Regions from separate parts of the Nonomuraea sp. NPDC049695 genome, predicted to be linked through region 3. Evidence: riboswitches for the same ligand, from Rfam matches in the RefSeq annotation. Region 3 holds a riboswitch; each other region holds the start of a gene.

What was found. A riboswitch is a leader RNA that binds a small molecule or an ion and turns the genes downstream of it on or off. The one in region 3 is predicted to bind cyclic di-AMP.
Region 1: it holds a riboswitch for cyclic di-AMP, as region 3 does, so the genes downstream of both, AB0J64_RS14285 (C40 family peptidase) here and AB0J64_RS04865 (C40 family peptidase) in region 3, are expected to answer to the same signal.
Region 2: it holds a riboswitch for cyclic di-AMP, as region 3 does, so the genes downstream of both, AB0J64_RS35650 (hypothetical protein) here and AB0J64_RS04865 (C40 family peptidase) in region 3, are expected to answer to the same signal.

Annotation. Positions count from the first base shown of each region.
Region 1 is NZ_JBFANV010000013.1:18,784-20,975, reverse strand. It holds gene AB0J64_RS14290 (NlpC/P60 family protein) at 1-565, shown strand, start outside; cyclic di-AMP (ydaO/yuaA leader) riboswitch at 883-1,045, shown strand; gene AB0J64_RS14285 (C40 family peptidase) at 1,119-1,634, shown strand; gene AB0J64_RS14280 (hypothetical protein) at 1,730-2,192, shown strand, end outside.
Region 2 is NZ_JBFANV010000053.1:66,809-69,000, reverse strand. It holds gene AB0J64_RS35655 (DinB family protein) at 1-222, opposite strand, end outside; gene AB0J64_RS35650 (hypothetical protein) at 259-1,197, opposite strand; cyclic di-AMP (ydaO/yuaA leader) riboswitch at 1,231-1,371, opposite strand; gene galT (galactose-1-phosphate uridylyltransferase) at 1,436-2,192, opposite strand, start outside.
Region 3 is NZ_JBFANV010000004.1:6,307-8,498, forward strand. It holds gene AB0J64_RS04860 (3-isopropylmalate dehydrogenase) at 1-983, opposite strand, end outside; cyclic di-AMP (ydaO/yuaA leader) riboswitch at 1,082-1,225, shown strand; gene AB0J64_RS04865 (C40 family peptidase) at 1,256-1,822, shown strand; gene AB0J64_RS04870 (ROK family transcriptional regulator) at 1,851-2,192, opposite strand, start outside.

The sequences.
Region 1 (2,192 bases), on a different contig from region 3:
GTTCGATCGCGAGAACCGCGGGCTGAAGGCGGAGCGCGACAAGGCGGAGCAGGCGCTGGAGGCGGCCGACAGGGAGCGGGACGGCGTCGAGAAGGAACGCTCGGAGGTCATGAAGCTGATCAGCCAGCAGAAGAAGCTGCTGGACAAGCTGAACGCCTACAATCCCGGCAATCCACGCAGCGTCGGCATCAAGTACACGGGCCCCGCCTCCGGCAACGCCGCCGCCGTCCTGCGATTCGCCTACGCCCAGGTCGGCAAGCCGTACGTCTTCGGCGGCACCGGACCGAACGGCTGGGACTGCTCGGGCCTGACCCAGGCGGCGTGGCGCGCCGGTGGCGTGTCGCTGCCGCGTACGACGTGGCAGCAGTGGGCGTGGGGGGCCAGCCGCAAGGTCTCCTTGAACGACCTCCAGCCCGGCGACCTCATCTTCAGCAACGGACTGGGCCACGTCAGCATTTACGCCGGCAACGGGCAGATCGTCCACGCGCCTCAGACCGGGGACGTGGTCAAGGTCGTCAAGCTCTCCTCTTACGGCAGCGGCCTCGTGGGCGCTGTCCGCCCGTAGTCGCCCTTTCCACGACTCCGGCGTTGCCGGAGATCCTTCTTGGAACGTTCCCATCCCAGTGTGACAAACGCGACATTTGAGACCTGACACAACAGGGTGAAAGCAAATGTGAGCAGTGTCACATTCCGATAACGGAACCTGGCCTTTCAGCAGGGGCTTTTCGCCTTACAGCCCCCTTTATCTGATCTTTACAGGCCATGTCTCGCTTTGCCGATTTTTGACGGTTGCGCGTACCTTCTGGCGTCGTCCCGCTTGCAAGCGAGACAGCTCAAGATCCGCCGGCCACCGCCCCACATCCCCATGTGAATCCTTGATCGGGCGGTGACCTGCCGAATCCGTGCAGCCAGGAGGCACGGAGCCGGGGACCCAGCGATCCCAGTTCCCCAGGGATCAGGGGTGAATCGGCGCGAAATCGCGCCGTAGGGCTACTTCCAGGCCCGAACCCGTCAGCTAACCCGGTAGGCGTTCGTGGAAGTCACAAGGAGAAATCCTGTCTACGTCCCCGCATAACCCCCGTCTGTCCCGCCTTGCCCTGAGTGGCGTAGCGCTCTCGATGACCGTGACGGCCGGAGGTCTGGTCCTCCATGCCCCAACGGCTCGGGCGGCGACGAACACGTCCGCTTCGACGGCCAAGGCGGTCACGGCCGCCCGCACCTCGACGTCGGCCAGAGTCGCGACGCTCAGGGCGGTCAAGATCGCCCGGCAGAAGTCCAAGGCCCGCAAGGCCGTCGCCGTGGCCAAGCACCAGATCGGTGATCCGTACCGGTACGGAGGCACAGGCCCTGGTTCGTTTGACTGCTCCGGCCTCGTCCAGTACGCCTGGAAGAAGGCCGGCGTGAAGATCCCGCGCGTGGCGAGCAGCCAGTTCGTCCGCATCAAGAACAAGATCTCCTGGCGGCACCTCCAGCCGGGCGACCTGATGTTCTTCAGCGGGCTCGGCCACGTGGGCATGTACGTCGGCAAGGGCAAGATGGTCCACTCGCCGCGGACAGGCGAACGGGTACGCATCGACAAGCTGAGCAGATGGCGCAAGGCGTCCTTCGTCGGCGCCGTCCGTCCCGGCAGCTGACCGAGCCCCCGCCCGAACTCGTTTCGGGCGGGGCTCGTTCTTTTGTACTGAAGTCTCCCGTGGGCCGACTACGATCGGGCGTCGTGTCGGGGTGGATGAGTCGTCGGGTCGCGGTGGCCTCCATCGCGATCCTCGCCCTCGCTCCCTCCGCCGCCCCCACCCCTGATGCGCCGAACCTCCCGCAGGAGGCCCGCCACCTGTGGCGTGACGGTGCGGTCCTGGTCCACGGAGCGCGCTCCGTCGTCGTCGGCCACCACGCTCCGGAAGGGGAGCTCAGCGAGCTCGCGCGCCGGGCCGACGCGGCAGCACAGCGGGTATCGGGCGTGCTCGGCCGGCCGGTACGACCGCTGATCGTCGTTCCCGGCTCCGCCGCGGAGGCCGCCAGGCTGGCCGGGGTGGGCAGGATCGACGGGCTGGCCGCGCTGGCCGACGGCGACCGGGTGATCGTCGTCCCCGAGCTCTTCGCCGAGCTCAACTCCACCGGCAAGGACGTCGTGCTCGCTCACGAGCTCACCCACGTTGCGGCGGGCACCGACCACCTGCCCGTCTGGCTCTACG
Region 2 (2,192 bases), on a different contig from region 3:
GCCGTTCAGCACGCGACGGAACCAGACGCGCTCGACGTGCGCCAGGTGTCTCACCAGCCCGAGCAGGGACAGCGTCGAGGGCGGGGCGGAGCGCAGGCGCAGTTGCTCCTCCGACAGACCGGCGCACTTGAAGGCCAGGGTGGCACGGTGCCACTCGAGCCAGTTGTTCAGTACGGTCCGCTCGTCGCCGGTGAGCGGCGGGGGTGTCCGAGAGTCGTTCATGGGGGTTGACCTTATCTGGAGGCGGCCCGACCGAGTTCAGTTCATGGAGATGTGCACGTGGTCGTAGTGGTTCTCGGTGATACTGCCGCGGTCCGCCATGGCCCGCCAGCCCGAGCCCATGTTGATGCGCTGCTTCCAGATCACGTACTTGACGCCGAGCTTGTCCTTGTTCTCCAGCGCCCACGCCGCGATGCGGTCGCCCAGGGCGTTGTTGGCGGCCGAGGGCGTCGTGCCGCCGGTGCTCATCATGAAGTCGCAGGCCCGTCCCAGCGGGTGCTCGCCGCTGGAGCCCGAGCGGAAGCAGCCCACCTCGTACGGCAGCTTGAAGGCCTTCGCCACCTCCCCCTTCATCAGCCGCGTACGGGCCGTGATGTTGTCCGACCCCGTGGGGAGCTCCGGCGCCCAGCTGCCGTTCGCACTGCGGCCAGGACCGAACGGCACCAGGTCCTGGAGCTTCTTCTGGATGTCGTCGATGACGTCCTGGGCCTCATCGCGCTGCGCGGACACCTGCTTCGCGTCCGCGCTGATCTGTGCGGTGAGCGCGGCGGCCTGGTCGGAGGCGCTCTTCTTGTCGTCCCGGGCCTTGGCCACCCCCTGCACGACGGCCTGCTGCTCGGCCGTGAGCTGCTCCAGCAGGGCCACGCCGCCACCGTCGGCGGAGAGCAGGACGGCCGGCACCGAGGGGTCGTGGCTCTGGTAACGCATGCTGGCGATGTCGGCGACCCGCTGCTCGGCCGCGGCCAGCGTCTGCTCCGCGACAGTCAGGCGCTCCTTGGCGGCCTTGGCGGCCTGCTGCGCCTTGGCCAGCTCGACGCGCTTGAGGTTGTACGTCTCGATGAGCTTGTCGACCTTGCTGTTGAGCTGCTTGAGCTGGGCGCGAAGCTGGGTCTCCGACGGCTTGGGGGCCGCCGACGCCGCGGTCGCCGGGAGGAAGGCGACGGCGGCGGCGGTGATGAGACCGATGGCAAGAGTCACGGGGGACACCGGGGACGCAGCCGCCACGTGGAATGTTCCTCTCCCTCTGCCGGCCGGGTTAGCTGACGGGTTCGGGCGCGGAGATGCCCTACCGACACGTGGTCGGACTCACCCCAGAACTAGATGGGTCCCCGGCTCCCGGGCGACACGCCCGGGATTAGGCGCGCAACGGTCGTGACAACCGGTGCAAAAGGGATGTTAGTGGTAGATCACGAGTAATGCGACCCTAACTAGCAATCTAATAGTGATCTACTTGTGATCGAAGCATACGCGCGGCCTCCTCCGGCAGCACGTCGTTCACGAAAGCTCCCATGGCCGACTCCGACCCGGCCAGGAACTTGAGCTTGCCCGGCGCCCGTCTGATGCTGAACAGCTCGAGGTGCAGGTACGCGAGATCGCGGTCCCGCCGCACGGGCGCCTGATGCCAGGCCGAGATGTACGGCATCACGACGCCGAACAGGCCGTCGAAGGCCCGCAGCACCGAGGTGTAGAGCGGTGCGAACGCCGAGCGCTCCTCCTCCGACAGCGCGGCCAGGTCGGGCACCTGCCGGTGCGGGTAGATGTGCACCTCGTACGGCCAGCGCGCGGCGGCGGGCACGAAGGCCGTCCACAGCTCGTTGGCGGCCACCACCCGCGTCCCCTCGGCCCGCTCTGCGGCCAGCACGTCGGCGAACAGATTGCCCTTCGTGTAGCGCCTGGCGGCGTCGAGCTGGAGCTTGGTCCTGGGCGTGACGTACGGGTAGGCGTAGATCTGGCCGTGCGGGTGGGCGAGTGTGATGCCGATCTCCTCGCCCCGGTTCTCGAAGCAGAACACCTGCTCCACGCCCTCGATCCCGGACAGCTCGGCCGTACGGTCGGCCCACGCCTCCATGACGAGCTCGACCTGGTCGTCGGAGAGCCTGGAGAAGGAGGACGAGTGCTCAGAGGTGAAACAGACCACCTCGCACCTCCCCACCCCAGGACGGACCTCGCTCAACCCGCCCACGTCCTGATAG
Region 3 (2,192 bases):
GCCAGCCGCTCGACGATGTCCTCGGCCACCGCCTGCTCGACCTTGGCCGCCTCGGCGTGCCGGCCGAGGTGGTCGAGGAGCATGGCGACGGACAGGATGGTCGCGGTCGGGTCGGCCTTGCCCTGGCCGGCGATGTCGGGCGCGCTGCCGTGCACCGGCTCGAACATGCTGGGCGCGGTCCGCTCGGGGTTGATGTTGCCGCTGGCGGCCAGGCCGATGCCGCCGGCGATGGCCGCGCCGAGGTCGGTGATGATGTCACCGAACAGGTTGTCGGTGACGATCACGTCGAACCGCTCGGGCTGGCTCACGAAGAACATCGAGGCCGCGTCGATGTGGCAGTAGTCGGTCGTGACCTCGGGGAACTCCTCCGCCACGCGGTTGACCGTGCGCTGCCACAGGTCGCCGGCGTAGGTGAGCACGTTGGTCTTGTGGACGAGCGTCAGCTTCTTGCGGGGGCGCGACTTGGCCTTCTCGAACGCGTACCGCACGACGCGCTCGACGCCGTAGGCGGTGTTGAGCGACTCCTGCGTGGCGATCTCGTACGGTGTGCCGCGCCGCATGGCGCCGCCGGTGCCCGCGTAGAGGCCCTCGGTGCCCTCGCGGACGACGATCATGTCGATGTCCTCGGCAGGCGTGTCGGCCAGCGGGGTCTCCACGCCGGGGAACAGCTTGACCGGGCGCAGGTTGACGTAGTGGTCGAACTCGAAGCGCAGCTTGAGCAGCAGGTCGCGCTCGAGGATGCCCGGCGGGACGCTGGGGTCGCCCACGGCGCCGAGGAGGATCGCGTCGTAGCCGCGCAGCTCCTCCAGCACCGCGTCGGGCAGGGTCTCGCCGGTGCGGTGGTAGCGTGCGGCTCCCAGGTCGTAGTGCGTGGGCTCGATCTTCGTGCCCACTGCCTCCAGGACCTTGAGGCCCTCGGCCACGACCTCGGTGCCGATGCCATCGCCGGGGATGACTGCCAGACGGATGTTACGCGACTCCATGGGCCGTACCTTACCGCGTCGTCTCGACTGACGAACACTCCATCTCATTTCTCGGACGTCCGTTTTGTGCGTATTGCGGTTCTTTGACCGTTTCGTTAGAGTCCGTCGGGCCTAATCCACGCAGCGGTTGCGTGGAGCCGGGGACCCACCTCCCCCCTGGGGCGAATCGGCACCCACCGCCGTAGGGCTACTTCCAGGCCCGAGCCCGTCAGCTAACCCGGCCGGCCGCATGGAAGGACAGACCCCTGTCTCGCATTGCCATTGCCCTGGCGGTGGGCGCCGCCGGACTCCTCCTGGCCACCCCTGCCCAGGCTTCCCCCAAGGAAGACCCCACCACTCTGACCGACCCCACCACACTGACCGGCGCCGAGATCAAACGCATCCGGGAACAGCAGGCGCCGAAACCCGCCTGGAAGATCGCTGTCGACTTCGCCATGAGCAAGCGCGGCACACCGTACGTGTGGGGCGGCGCCAGCCCGAGCGGGTACGACTGCTCCGGGCTCATGCTCCGGGCGTACGAGCACGGGGGGATCGAGCTCCCCCGCACCGCCGCCGAACAGTACGGCGCGTTCGCCAAGAAGATCGCCTGGAAGGACCTCAAGCCCGGCGATCTCGTCTTCTTCCACGGCCTCGGGCACGTCGGGATGATCTCCCGGCCCGGCTACATGGTCCACTCGCCGCACACGGGTGACGTGGTCAAGGAAGAGCGCCTGAGCGACTGGCGCAGGGAATCCTTCGTGGGCGCCGTCCGTCCCGACCCCAAGGGCGTACGCCTGTGGGCCAGGCTCAAGGAGCAGCGCAGCGCCCCGGCGCCCGCCACGTTCAAGGCGACTCTGTAGGAAGCGCCCGCCTGCCCTGAGCCGTGCCTCAGGGCAGGCGGGCGTCGAAGATGAGGTCCCAGGCGCGGGTCCTGGCGTGGGCGACCGCGCCCAGCAGGACGCCGCTGTCGCCCAGCGTGCTGGCCACCACCGCCGGCCGCAGCGGGCCGAGCTCGGCGATCCGGGTCTCGATGGCCGCGCCCAGGAGGTCGAGGTTGCGGCCCACGCCGCCGCTGAGCACGATCACCTCCGGGTCCAGCACCGCCGCGACCGCCACCAGCAGCCCGCCGATGCGGCGGCCCTCGGCCTCCACCACCGAGCGGGCCACGGCGTCGCCGGAGGCCGCCGCGGCGAAGACCTCCTTGGCCGTGTCCAGGGTCAGGCCGGCGGC